One region of the Halomonas sp. AOP25-F1-15 genome, then DNA from elsewhere that is predicted to be linked to it. Evidence: predicted binding sites of a transcription regulator. Region 1 holds the regulator's gene; the other holds the start of a gene.
What was found. The regulator sigma-54, encoded in region 1, starts transcription at its own class of promoters, with help from an activator protein. The targets are predictions, from matches to a motif close to TGGCACNNNNNTTGCTNT.
Positions count from the first base shown of each region.

Region 2: the regulator sigma-54 is predicted to act here: its motif matches at 3,886-3,903, upstream of ACT3TF_RS04420 (sugar phosphorylase).

Region 1 covers NZ_JBQSXV010000002.1:486,369-493,310, forward strand. The annotation lists gene rapZ (RNase adapter RapZ) at 1-178, opposite strand, end outside; gene ACT3TF_RS05535 (PTS sugar transporter subunit IIA) at 241-711, opposite strand; gene hpf (ribosome hibernation-promoting factor, HPF/YfiA family) at 716-1,024, opposite strand; gene ACT3TF_RS05545 (RNA polymerase factor sigma-54) at 1,184-2,596, opposite strand; gene lptB (LPS export ABC transporter ATP-binding protein) at 2,720-3,469, opposite strand; gene lptA (lipopolysaccharide transport periplasmic protein LptA) at 3,481-3,984, opposite strand; gene lptC (LPS export ABC transporter periplasmic protein LptC) at 3,996-4,565, opposite strand; gene ACT3TF_RS05565 (KdsC family phosphatase) at 4,566-5,108, opposite strand; gene ACT3TF_RS05570 (KpsF/GutQ family sugar-phosphate isomerase) at 5,156-6,142, opposite strand; gene ACT3TF_RS05575 (ATP-binding cassette domain-containing protein) at 6,419-6,942, shown strand, end outside.
Region 2 covers NZ_JBQSXV010000002.1:224,080-231,021, reverse strand. The annotation lists gene nusB (transcription antitermination factor NusB) at 1-422, opposite strand, end outside; gene ribH (6,7-dimethyl-8-ribityllumazine synthase) at 419-907, opposite strand; gene ribBA (bifunctional 3,4-dihydroxy-2-butanone-4-phosphate synthase/GTP cyclohydrolase II) at 912-2,078, opposite strand; gene ribD (bifunctional diaminohydroxyphosphoribosylaminopyrimidine deaminase/5-amino-6-(5-phosphoribosylamino)uracil reductase RibD) at 2,136-3,302, opposite strand; gene nrdR (transcriptional regulator NrdR) at 3,299-3,802, opposite strand; gene ACT3TF_RS04420 (sugar phosphorylase) at 3,936-5,702, shown strand; gene dsbG (thiol:disulfide interchange protein DsbG) at 5,750-6,499, shown strand; gene ACT3TF_RS04410 (glycosyl transferase) at 6,538-6,942, opposite strand, start outside.

The sequences.
Region 1 (6,942 bases):
GTGCATCAATGCTGACCGCCAGATGGGTACGATCACTCTGGTCGCGTAATTCGTCGACCAGTGACCCCAGCAGCATGACGGGAAGGTTATCAATCGCGTAGTAGCCTAGGTCTTCCAACGCCTGTAAGGCGATAGATTTGCCAGACCCAGAACGACCGCTAATGATGACCAGTTGCATAGAGTTTCTCTTCGCGTTAATCCAACGGCTTAAATAGGGACTTGATGGTCATTGATTGTCGCTTAATCCGCTGAATGCTCACGAATTTTAGCTGTAATGAGGTCGAGTAGTTCGCGCTGACTGCCTGCTTTGCGTAGCCGCTGGCGAGTATCCGCATCATTCATGATGGTGGCTACTTGGCCTAGCAAAGAGAGGTGTGTGTCATCCGCTTGTTCCGGTACGAGCAGCACAAACACTAGATCAACGGGGTCGCCGTCGATAGCATCAAAATCAATCGCTTCTGAGAGTTTTAAAAAACCAGCAATAGGCGTAGAGCAGTGAGGGCTGCGGGCATGTGGAATAGCCACGCCGTTACCAATCCCTGTGCTACCTAAGCGTTCTCGGCCGATTAAGCGACTGAACACTTCTTGGCTATCTAAACTGGGCGTATTTTGGGCGATAAAGGTGCTGAAAAATTCCAGCACCCTTTTTTTGCTGCCCCCAGGGACGTCGAAAAGAACGCGCTCTGGGGGGAGTATGGTTTCCAACGTCATTGAATTAACGCACACCTGCGCCTTGGGCGCGAGCTTGTGCTTTTTCCTTATGTTTAACGAGTTGACGATCAATTTTGTCCGCTAGCGCATCGATAGCGGCATACATATCACTGTCTAGGGCTTCTGCATGTAAGTCAGCGCCTGCTGCATGCAGTGTGCAGGCTGCCTGTTGGCGTTCTTTCTCCACCGATAGGGTGACCTGCACAGTGGTTATATTGTCGTAATGACGCTCAACACGTTCAAGCTTTTCATTAACATAGTCACGCAAGGCGTCAGTCAGTTCTACGTGATGACCAGTGATATTTACTTGCATTGACGTACTCCTTATCTATCGGACTGTACTTAGGAACCGTGCTTAGGAACCGTACTTAGGGACTGTACTTAGTACTTAGATATGTAGCCCTTTTGATTGTAACCCTTTTTGCCCCGTTGCAAAGCCCTTGTCGAGAGTTTCGCTGCAACCTGGCAGATCCTAGCGCAAACGGCGCCGCTCACTGGAAGAGGGAATGCCCATGGCTTCACGATATTTGGCTACCGTACGCCTTGCAACTTGAATGCCACCTTCTTCTAATAATGTCACTAAGCGGCTATCAGAAAGCGGTTTGCTGGGCGCTTCTTCGTGAACCAGCTTTTTCAGGCGGGCGCGGATCGCGGTACTGGAGTGGCTGTCGCCATCCTGGCCACTCACTTGGCTAGAGAAAAAGTATTTCAGCTCGAACACGCCACGCGGCGTATGAATATATTTCTGCGTTGTCACCCGTGAAATCGTTGATTCATGCATTTCAACGGCTGCGGCTATATCGGCCAAAATCAGCGGTTTCATGGATTCTTCGCCATGTTCGAGAAAGCCGATTTGACGGGTAATGATTTCACGGCCCACTCGCAGCAGCGTGTCGTTACGACTCGAAAGGCTTTTAATTAACCAGCGCGCTTCCTGCAGGTGTTCTTTCAAAAACTGATTATCCTGACTTTTGTCCGCACGCTTTATCAGGCTGGCGTAATCAGGTTGGATTCTTAACCGAGGCAGGGCGTCCTGATTGAGCTCTAAATGCCAGCCTTCATTATCATGACGCACCACCAGGTCGGGCGTGATGTAGCTGTCGTTGGTCACGCCATAAGCGCTGCCTGGGCGTGGATCTAGGCTGCGAATTAGCTGGATGACATCGGCTAGCTGCTCGTCATCGAGTCCTAAGCGTCGCTTGAGTAAGCGCATGTCATCTTTGCTGAGCGCTTCAAGAAACTGACGCACTAGCCTACGAGCAGGCACTAGCAGTGGCGTATCATCTGGCAGGGCGGCGAGCTGCAGCATCAAGCATTCACGCAGGTCGCGGGCAAAAATACCGGTGGGCTCGAATTGCTGCAGTTTTAATAATGTCGTTTCGACTTCGCGCTGGCTAAGGCTATCAATGCCCTGGGCGCGTAGCCCTTCACGAATATCATTAAGCGGCTGGGTCAAATAGCCGTTGGCATCTAGTGCATCAATGAGGCTCTCGGAAACCAGCTGTTCACGCACACTAAAATCGGTCATGGCGAGTTGCCACAATAGGTGGCCATGAAGGCTCTGTTCGGCAGCCTGGCGCTCAAAATCAGGGCCCTCGCTGCTGCTGCCAGTGCCGCCAATGTCTTGATAGGTGTCCGACCAGTCGCTATCAACGGAAAGCTCGGTGGGAATGCTCTCTGACCACTCCTCCTCTTTAGGCTCGCTTACGGCCTCTTCACCGAACTCATCTTCCTGTTCCAGCATGGGGTTGGCATCTAAGGCCTGCTGAATTTCCTGACGAAGATCCAGAGTCGATAGCTGCAGCAGGGCGATAGCCTGCTGCAGCTGAGGTGTCATGGTCAGCTGTGTCCCAATGCGCAGTTGAAGAGAAGCTTTCATGACCATTTGAGAACCACTCGTTAATCGGAATGCTTTACCCTAGTGCGAGTGGGAGCTGGGTGCAAGTGCAATAAGCATGCCATTGGTAGTTAAAGCGTTATAAGGCGGGATTTATGGGCAAAAATAAGCCTACAGACGAAAATCTGCGCCCAGATAAACATCCCTGACTTGCTGGTTAGTGAGGATAGATGCCGGGGGGCCGCTGGCGATGATATGGCCATCGCCGACAATATAAGCGATATCGCAAATGTCCAGCGTTTCACGGACGTTATGGTCGGTAATCAGAACGCCAATGTGGCGCTGTTTCAGCGCGCGAATGATGGTTTTAATCTCGCCCACTGAAATGGGGTCAACCCCGGCAAAGGGCTCATCTAGCAAGATGAAGGCGGGTTCGGTCGCTAGCGAGCGGGCAATTTCTACACGGCGACGCTCTCCCCCTGAGAGGCTCATGCCTAGGTTGTCGCGAATATGGGTGATATGGAAATCTTCAAGCAGAGCCTCCAGGCGCTCTTCGCGACCTGGGCGGTCGAGCTCTTTGCGCGTTTCTAATATCGCCATAATGTTATCGGCAACCGATAATTTGCGAAAAATAGACGCTTCTTGGGGCAGGTAGCCAATGCCTGCCGCTGCGCGCTCATGCATCGGAGCACGAGTTAAATCTAAGTCGTCAATACCCACTTTGCCGGCGTCAGATTTGACCAGCCCGACAATCATATAAAACGACGTGGTTTTGCCCGCGCCGTTAGGGCCGAGTAAGCCAACGACGCTGCCTTGGGAGATTTCCAAGTTAATATCTTTAACCACTCGGCGGCGTTTGTAACTTTTTGCCAAGTGGTGGGCATATAGTGTTTTTATCGGCGCATTGTCAGCAGTTGCCATCGATAGACTCTCTATTGTTCAGGCTGAATAGTCATGCGTATACGCTGCGGCTCGCTACCTTCAACGTCTGAGCGCGCTTGAATCACTTCACGGTCGATGAAATATTCAAGCCGACCTCCGGTAAATTTGTCGTCCTGCTGTGTCAATTCAGCTTGATCAACGAGCTCCACTCGGCGTTCGGCGACGTGATAAATAATCCGCCGAGCCCAGCCTTCCGTCGGGCCTTCTTGCCCTTCGGCCTGATGGCGCAAATAAGCACGCTCACCGGTCGACGTTGCCCGTGAAAGCTCGCCCGCCTCATTGCGTTGAATTTCCACTCGTTCGCCGCGCAGCTGCATTTCGCCCTGGCGAATATTGACATCCCCGGTGTAGACGGCGGTGCCCGCGCGCTGATCAAGATCTAGGCGGTCGGCTTCGACCTCCACGGGGGCCTGTTGTGAAGACGAGCTGGTTTGGGCTGCCGCGGATAGCGGCACGGCAAGCGCAAAAAGGGCGGTGTAGATAAGTGCTTTCATGGCGACTCCTGTTAGCGTTGTGTGGCCGGTGGATGAGTGCCGCGCACACCGTCAGATAAGCGGACCTGGCTATCGTTTAACCATACATCCATATGTGAAGCATTCATTTGCTGGGGCGGCTGTTGCAGTAATACCGGTGCCTCGCTCCATGCATGTTGAGTGAGGCCATCATAGTGCAGTTCTTCAGTATCCAGCTGCCATCCTTCGTCTGGCGCAATAAGTCGCGCGGAGCCGGACATAACGAGGGACTGCGTATTGGTATTAAGCGTGCCCACATCGGCACTGGCTAGCCACTGGCGCTCATCGCTGTCATACAGGGTGGCCTGAGGGCTCTCAGACCAGGTTTCCCCGCTTTGCGGCGTATGGATGAGGCGCGGTGTTTTTAATGACTGCAAGACGTTACCGTTGTCGCCAAACAGAGTGATTTCAGCATCCTCCAGGACGTGCCCTGGCTCTTGGGCCTGCGCTTCTGGGTCGATAGCGGTTTTTTGAGGCCCGCCTGGGCCAAGCCACACCAATAGCACGCCCAAGGCGATAAAAAGCCCTGTTAATCCTAGGCGTGTTTTAAGATGCTTAAGCATTTATGTGCGGCCGTGCAAGTAAGTGTCGAGCACTGCGCTCCAGTGCCCTTGGGCTTCAAGCAGAGTATCGCAAATTTCGCGTACCGCGCCGTGCCCGCCAAGCCGTTCCGTTGTCCAGTCGGCATGAGTGTGCATATAGTCCGGCGCATTGGGGACGGTAATGCCGACACCACAGCGCTTGATAACCGATAGGTCGGGGAGATCATCGCCGCAATAGGCGACTTGCTCTAGCTCTATATCCAAACGCTGGCACAGGCCGCGCAAGGTGGCGAGCTTATCCTCGCAGCCTTGAAAGACATGGTCGATACCCAGCGCTGCGGCACGTTGACTAACCATGGGCGAATCGCGGCCAGTAATCAGCGCGACGTGGATGCCGACTCGCTTAAGCAGCTTTAGACCATGGCCATCCTGAGTATGAAAGGCTTTAATTTCGATGCCGTCAGCCTGAAAGTAAAGTCGACCATCGGTGAGTACGCCATCAACATCTAACGCCAATAGACGAACGCGGCGAAGTCGATCAAGTAGGGCTGCAGATAGGGTCATAAAGCCTCCATTCTTTTAAGAAGTCGCTAAATCTTGCGATAAATACGTTAAATAACGCCGCTAACAAGCAAGTCATGCATATGTAAGGCACCAACCGGGCGCTGTTGTTCATCAACCACCGCGAGTGCGGTAATTCGGCCCTCTTCCATAATGCGTACCGCCTCTGCTGCCAGTATGTCGGGGCCGATACGTTTACCTGGCCGAGTCATGACATCATCGACTAAGACGTCGCGTAAGTTGTGGTATTGATCCAGTGTGCGCCGCAGGTCGCCATCGGTATATACCCCGGCTAAACGACCGTCACTATCAACCACGCAGGTAAAGCCCAGCCCTTGGCGGGTAATTTCCAATAAAGCGTCGCGCAGCGGGCTGCCTAGCGGAATTTGCGGCAAGCGTGCGCCATCGTGCATAAGGTCTCTCACGCGCAGCAACAAGCGCTTGCCTAAGCTGCCACCCGGATGGGAAAGAGCGAAATCTTCTGCCGTAAAGCCTCGGGCTTCCAGCAGTGCTACGGCGAGCGCATCACCCAGCGCTAGGGCGGCAGTGGTCGAGCTAGTGGGGGCGAGATCCAGCGGGCATGCCTCGCGCTCAACGCCGCTATTTAGATGCGCATCAGCATGCTTAGCGAGCGTGGAGCCAGGCCGCCCTGTCATGCTGACCAGCGGCGTACCTAAACGTTTCAGTAGCGGCAGAAGGGCGGTCACTTCGGCCGTTTCGCCTGAGTTAGACAGGGCCAACACAACGTCGGCGCGAGTAATCATGCCCAGGTCGCCGTGACTGGCTTCACCTGGGTGAACAAAGAAGGCGGGTGTGCCGGTGCTGGCTAGGGTGGCGGCAAGCTTGCCGGCTATATGGCCAGATTTACCCATGCCAGTGACCACGACGCGCCCCTGGCAGGCGAGTATAAGCTCGCAGGCGCGGTCAAAGTTTTCATCTAACTTGGCCTGCAGGCCACCAATAGCTGCCTGCTCAATTTGCAGCGTACGTAAGGCACTTTCGCGCAGTAAGCTGAGGGAGGCGAGAGGCTGGCGCATAGCGATATCTCTTGGCGATTGAAAATATAAAAGGCGACAAGCGCTAAGAATAACATCTTGGCAGTGCTAGTAGGCAGTACTTCAGCTGCTATTGGGGCAGATGTGCTGAGATATGCTGTGCTTAATAATCGCAACATCGGTTAGCGTGATAGCGCTTAGTAGAGTTATAGTACGTTGTTCGATAATGTATTAGAACGCTGTTTTTTTAAATGCGGCAGCGGCAAGTGGCGTATAATAGTTAGCCCTAGCCGCGTCGCGCTAAGAGTCAACTGAGCTATGACAGAGACACCCTTCATAGAAATTGAAGATCTTTATTTTTCTCGTGGCGATCACGAGATTTTTCGTGGCGTCAATATGACGATTCCGCGGGGTAAAGTCACTGCTATCATGGGGCCCAGTGGCACCGGCAAGACAACGCTGCTTAAGCTCATAGGTGGCCAGTTGGCGCCGGACCGAGGACGAGTCTTAATTGATGGTCAGGACGTTCATCGCCTCTCACGCAAAGCGCTGTTCACGCTACGTAAACGCATGGGTATGCTGTTTCAAAGTGGTGCGTTATTTTCAGATTTAGACGTGTTTGAAAATGTCGCCTTTCCGCTGCGCGTGCACACCGACTTGCCCGACACGATGGTGCGTGATCTGGTGCTGCTGAAGCTGCAGGCGGTAGGTTTGCGTGGAGCGCGTGAATTAACTCCCGCAGAGCTTTCAGGCGGAATGGCGCGGCGAGTCGCCTTGGCGCGAGCCGTAGCACTAGACCCCGAGCTGGTTTTGTACGATGAGCCTTTCGTTGGTCAGGACCC
Region 2 (6,942 bases), 260 kb from region 1:
TTATGGCCATCGGTGGCGCCAAATGACTTAGCCAGCTCAACGCCTTCATTAATCACGACACGATAAGGCACTTCCATACGTCGGGATAACTCGTAAGCCCCCAGCCTTAAAATCGCAAGTTCCACCGCATCCAGATCTTCCAGGCGGCGATCTAACAGCGGCGAAATATCACGGTCCAGCTCTGCTTTAAAACGCACCGTGTTGTGAAGCAGATCATGGAACAGAGCCTTGTCGGCGATTTCCATCACTTTCACCCAGTTTTCGTGATCTTCCAAGTCATCATCGGCAACCTGGCTTCGAAACTCGGCTTCAATGGTGGTGATGGACTTACCCGTCATGTGCCACTGATAAAGCCCTTGCACGGTTAACTCACGCGCGGCATGACGACTCTGCTGAGCGGCAGACGGTTTGCGCTCGCTCATTTAGAATCTCCTGGCGAAAGCGCCCGTAGCAAAGAGACCATTTCCATTGCCGCCATCGCCGCCTCAGTACCTTTATTGCCCGCTTTCGTACCCGCGCGTTCAATCGCTTGCTCGATGCTTTCAACGGTTAGCACGCCGTTGGCAATCGGGGTATCAAATTCAAGCTGAAGGTGGTTAATCGCGGTGTTGCAACCGCCTGCTACGTATTCGAAGTGAGGCGTTCCACCGCGAATCACCGCCCCTAGCGCAATCACCGCATCAGGCTTCATCACTGTCAGCACGCGCTTAACCGCCAGCGGCAGTTCCCAAGCGCCCGGCACGTGAACAATGTGAATATGCTCAGCGTCGACGCCATGACGCGTCAAGCTATCGATAGCACCTTCTACCAAGCTATCGACGATATGGTGGTTAAAACGGCCGACCACGATGACGTAACGGCCATCGACATCAACAAAAGTACCTTCAACTTGAGAGAGGGAGTGCATCAATTTATTCCTGCTGAGAAGTTGGCTCATACGCCGTGTCATTAGGGCCAAGACGCTCAACGACTTCGAGATCAAAGCCGGAAAGCGCGGAAAACTTCCACGGTGAACTAAGTAATCGCATTTTACCCACGCCTAAATAGCGCAGTATTTGCGAGCCAGTGCCGATAGTTAAGTAATTGCCGGCGCCGTCGGAGTCGCTGGTACGCGGCTGGCGAACGCGATCAAGAAAAATATCCAACTGATCCTTCAAATCCTGATGCGGCCTTCCGTCATCGATCAACACAAATACGCCGGGTGCTGAGCCGGCAATCTCTTCCAGTGCGCCGTGCGCATCCCAGCGGCACTGCTCACCTTTCATCAATCCCATCACATCGCGTAGCGTATCGGTCAGATGCACGCGAACCGTGGTGACCTCCTCGGCGCTAGGCTGGCCATTCACTAGCGCCAAATGATGAGCGCCCTGAATGCGATCACGGAATACATGCAACTCAAGATCACCGTGAGAAGTCGTCACAGAAGACGCTTCAATATGATCGACGGTCTGCTCATTGACGATACGATAATGGATCAAGTCTGCAATCGTACCGATTTTAATATCGTGTTTCTCAGCAAACGCTTCAAGCTCTGGGCGGCGCGCCATACTGCCGTCATCATTCATGATTTCACAGATGACGCCGCTGGGGTCAAATCCCGCCAGCGCCGCTAAGTCACAGGCGGCTTCTGTGTGCCCTGCACGACGCAGCACGCCTCCCGGTTCGGCCATCAGCGGAAAAATATGCCCCGGCTGAACAATATCGGACGGTTTGGCATGCGTGGCCACGGCGGCCTGTACGGTACGCGCACGATCGGCAGCGGAAATGCCGGTAGTGACGCCTTCAGTCGCTTCAATCGAAAGCGTAAACTTGGTGCCAAAACCAGAGCCGTTATCGCGCACCATTAGCGGCAAATTAAGTTGCTCGCAGCGGGCTCGTGTCATTGGCATACAGATAAGACCGCAGGCAAAACGGGCCATGAAGTTGATATGCTCGGCCTGCACCTTTTCGGCGGCCATAATGATATCACCTTCGTTTTCGCGATCCTCATCGTCCATGAGAATCACCATTTTGCCTTGGCGGATATCGTCCACCAGCTCAGCGATAGGGGATAGCCCCCTAGAGGAGGAGTGCGCCATGGAATCTCCAAAAAATGTTGTCGCGAAAGGTGCTCGCGTTTGCTGCGATTTCGCGCGTCAGGGTACCTTGGTATCGTCACTGGCGCTAGTCGGCTGAGGGGAAGCGATAATGCGCCAGTCGCGCCCCACCGCCCGCATATCATGAATGGTTAAACGCCGCTGATCGGCCATACGGGAAAGCCCGGGCAGCGCAAACAGTGGCCGCGCTTCACCTCCTAACAGGGTCGGCGCCACAAACAGCTGCAGCTCGTCGACCAGCTCAGCATCAAGCATGGCCCCCGCGAGCGTCGCGCCAGTTTCTACCAGCAGTTCATTAATCTGTTCATTTTCAGCTAGCCACTGCAGCATTAAAGCGAGGTCGATACGGCCGTCGCTACCGGCTGGCAATACGTGAACCTCAGCGCCCGCCTGAGTTAGCCGTTCGCGCTTTTCAGCCAAGTGCTCTGGCGTGGTGATCACCAGGGTGCGCCCGGGTTCGTTCAAACAGGCTGCGGCTAATGGCAAGCGCAGTCGAGTGTCTAAAATAACCCGTAGAGGCTGCCGACGAACCACGTCGTCAGCATTATCGAGCTGGAGCTGTTCAGCGCGAAGCGTAAGTCGCGGGTCGTCCATAATCATCGACTCAACGCCACTCAATATCGCGCTAGACCGCGCGCGCAGTCGCTGCACTTGGCAGCGCGCCTCTGGCCCGGTAATCCACTGCGACTCCCCTGACCCCATCGCCGTACGGCCATCTAAACTCATCGCCATCTTCAAGCGCACAAAGGGCCGCTGAGCTGTCATTCGGGCAATAAAACCAGGATTCAACGCGCGCGCTTCGCTCTCTAGCAAACCCACCGCGACGTCAATGCCTGCCGCTTCTAATCGCTGTAGACCTTGGCCACTGACCTGAGGATTGGGATCGACCATCGCAACAACGACGCGGGCCACGTTGGCCACCACGAGCGCCTGGGCGCAGGGTCCTGTGCGACCGGTGTGCGAACAGGGCTCCAACGTCACATATGCCGTCGCGCCTTGGGCACGTTTACCTGCGGCGTTTAAGGCATGGATTTCCGCGTGGGGTTCTCCGGCACGCAGATGAAAACCTTCGCCAACGACCTGTTCATCTTTAACGATCACACAGCCAACCCGCGGATTAGGATCGGTCGTGTAAAGCCCTTTATTTGCCAGCTGTAGCGCCCGCGCCATATAGCGGTGATCGGCTTGACTAAAAACGGCACTCATTTCAACGGCTCGCTGCCGTCGCTGGGCTTAGAGGATGGCTCTTGAGATGGCTCTTGAGACAACCGATCAATCTCCGCGCGAAACTCGTCCAAATCTTGAAACTTACGGTATACCGAGGCGAAACGGATATAGGCCACATGATCCAGCGTTTTCAGCGCCAGCATGACTGACTCACCGATATCGCGGGCGTTGACTTCGCGATCACCCCGCGCGCGCAGGGTTTGACGAATGCGCTCCACCGCCGCTTCAATGGCTTCTGCGCTGACCGGACGCTTCTCTAGCGCACGCAGTATACCGGCCCGCAGTTTGGCCTCATTAAAGCTTTCTCGCGAACCGTCGGATTTCACTACCCGCGGCATAACGAGTTCAGCCGTTTCGTAGGTGGTAAATCGCTCTTGGCAACTCGCACACTGGCGCCGACGGCGTACTTGGTCGCCATCGGCTACTAACCGCGAATCGGTCACTCGAGTATCGTTTGCACCACAAAAAGGGCAATGCATGGCGGTCAACCTATTGTCAGCTCGTGTCAGCGGGCCCACGAGTTAGCGTTTAAACGCGGTATCTACCTCGCATTGTAGCGATTTGGCACACAAGCTGCAGCGTTTGTAGCAGATTGTTTATCAGGAGTCCGTCATGCCCCCCTTTGAGCAGACCGTCCACGACTACCTCAGCCATCTTTACGGCCCTAGAGCTTGCGAGGTCCAGCGTCGTTTAAACCAGCATATTACCCACTTCCTGTCACTTGCCCCATTTTCGTTTACGGGCATCGACATTAAACCTAAGAATGCACCATCTTGGAGCGAGAAAGATCAGTGGGTGATCAGCTATGGCGACTCTATTATTGAGGAAGACCTGCCACCGTTGGCCGTGCTCAGCGACTTTCTCCAGGCGCGGTTAGGCGAGCGTATCAGCGGAGTGCACGTACTGCCTTTTTTCCCGTGGAGCAGTGACGACGGCTTCTCCGTCATCCACTACCGGGAAGTCAATACTGACCTGGGCGACTGGTCACATATTCGCGAGCTCGCCAGCCATTATGATTTGATGGCCGATTTAGTGCTCAATCACGTCTCGCGAGAATCGCTGTGGTGCGTAGATTATCTTAGCGGTAGCCTGCCCGGCCGCGACTACTTTATTGACGTTGATCCCAGTACCGATGTGTCTCAGGTAGTGCGCCCCCGTAGCAGCCCTCTGCTAGTGCCAATATCAACCCGTCGCGGCACGCGCTATCTGTGGGCAACATTTTCCGAAGACCAGCTTGATCTGAATTTTGAAAACCCGGACGTGCTGTTAGAATTCGTGGGTATTTTGCTGTTCTACCTGGAGCAAGGCACGCGGATTGTGCGCTTGGATGCGGTGGCCTTCTTATGGAAGCGGCTGGGTACCGCGTGTATTCATTTGCCAGAAACGCATACCGTGGTGCGCCTACTACGGGCCATAGTGGATCACGTCGCCCCCGGCACGCTACTCGTTACCGAAACCAACGTTCCTCATCAGGAGAACATCAGCTATTTCGGGCTGGAACGACTCCCCGAAGGCGAGCCCGATGAGGCGCATATGGTTTACCAGTTTGCGTTACCGCCGTTATTGCTACACACCTTAACTCGGGGCGAGACCCATACGCTGCAAACATGGCTAACGAGCCTACCCATCCTCCCCGATCACTGCACTTACCTGAACTTTACCGCTAGCCACGACGGCATTGGCGTACGTCCGCTGGAAGGGCTACTGCCTGATCATGAACGTGATGCACTGTTGGAACTCATGCATCGTTTTGGTGGCTTTGTCAGCATGCGCAGCAATCCTGATGGCAGCGATACGCCCTATGAGATTAATATTACCTGGTTCGAAGCCATGCGCGGCACCCGCCGTGGCCCTGACCCTTGGCAGATAGCCCGGTTTATATGCAGCCAAGCGATTATGCTGAGCTTACAAGGGATTCCTGCGCTGTATATCCACACACTAACGGGCACGCTCAACGATGTAGAAGGCGTGGAACGCAGCGGCCGCTTGCGCTCGATTAACCGTCGCCGCTGGCAGCGTAGCGAACTTGATCTACTGCTAGACAGCCCCTCCACGCCCACCCACGATGTTTTTCACGCCTTAAGTCGGCTGCTGGGTCAGCGCCGCCAAGAGCCCTGCTTTCACCCTACTGCCGCACAGCGAACCTTGGCATCCGCGCCTGAGCTGCTCGCCGTGGAACGTGGCCCGCTTGCGGATGGGCGGCGCCTGCTAGCGCTGTATAACGTGACCGATACGCCGTTTGCGCTAGAAAATGGCGGTGATGCCATCATACAGGCGCTAGGTAGGCATACTTGGCAAGCACTTGATCTCGATAATCCCTGGAATGTTGAGGGCGCTCTTTCTCCTTATGCGGTACGCTGGCTAGTAGCCTACAACTAAGGATATAACCAAACGTGCGCTTACATTACCAACCCATCATCAGTGGCATGTTATTACTTGCAGGGCTTGGAAGCACAGCTATTGGCTATGCCGACGACCTTCCTGCACCGATACAGTCTCTCGCTGACCAAGGCTTCGAGATCCACGGGCAGTTTGATTCGCCGGGCGATTTACGCGGCTATGGCGTGACGAGGCAGGGCCAGGAAATGGCTGCCTACTTAACCCCTGACGGGGAACACGTCATTGTCGGCACGCTAATGGATAGTGAAGGCAATGACCTCACTGATGCGCAGCTGGATGAACATGTACGCGCACCGCTAGAAGCACAAACTTGGCAGTTATTAGCACAGAGCCACTGGATTCAAGACGGTGACACTAACGCCCCCCGCGTGATTTACGTTTTCACCGATGCCAACTGCCCCTACTGCCGCCAGTTCTGGCAAAACGCTCGCCCCTGGGTAGAAGCCGGCGATGTGCAGTTGCGCCATATCATGGTGGGCATTTTAGCCCCTGACAGCCCGGGTAAAGCCGCCGCTATTTTAGGTGCCGACGATCCCGCTGCCACGCTGAAGGCACATGAAAGTGGTCAGCAAAGCGTTGAAGCAAGCGCCCAGCCACGGGATATCGAAGAACAGGTATATGCCAATAATCAGCTGTTTGAAGAGCTAGGATTATACGCAACGCCAACCAGTGCCTTCCAGCGTGAAACGGAAAACGGCACCGTTCGCATTGACCGCATTCAAGGCCTGCCTAACGATGAACAGCTGGTCGACATGATGGGCAGCGAAACGCCTTAAGTACCACGTTCATGATGAGCGTGGCACTTGGCCAGAGACTATACTTCCCCCTGATTATCCAGCTCTACCGCTTCGTGCATGCGCGCCAGCAGGCTAGGCACAGCCGCCTGAACACGGTTCCAGCTAGGAATAAAAGGTCGCTCACGCGGGTTATCCATAAACAGATTGCCCGCTTCGAGTAGATTGCTGGCGAACAGCTCAACGGCCTGCTCTTCAGTATGCCGATCTAGGCTTAAGCCATTCATCGTCGCATCGTGATCGTAGGCCTCAATTAAATCTAATGCGAACCGGTAATAGGTTGCTTTGAGGGTACGAAAGTCTTCACTGCTAAAGGTAATGCCCTGGGTCGCCAATTTGCGATAAAGCGCTTTTGAAATATCCAGGCTCATGCGATTTAAACCGCCATCAGGATCATCTTCGCTGATCGGCTGATGCTTGTGATC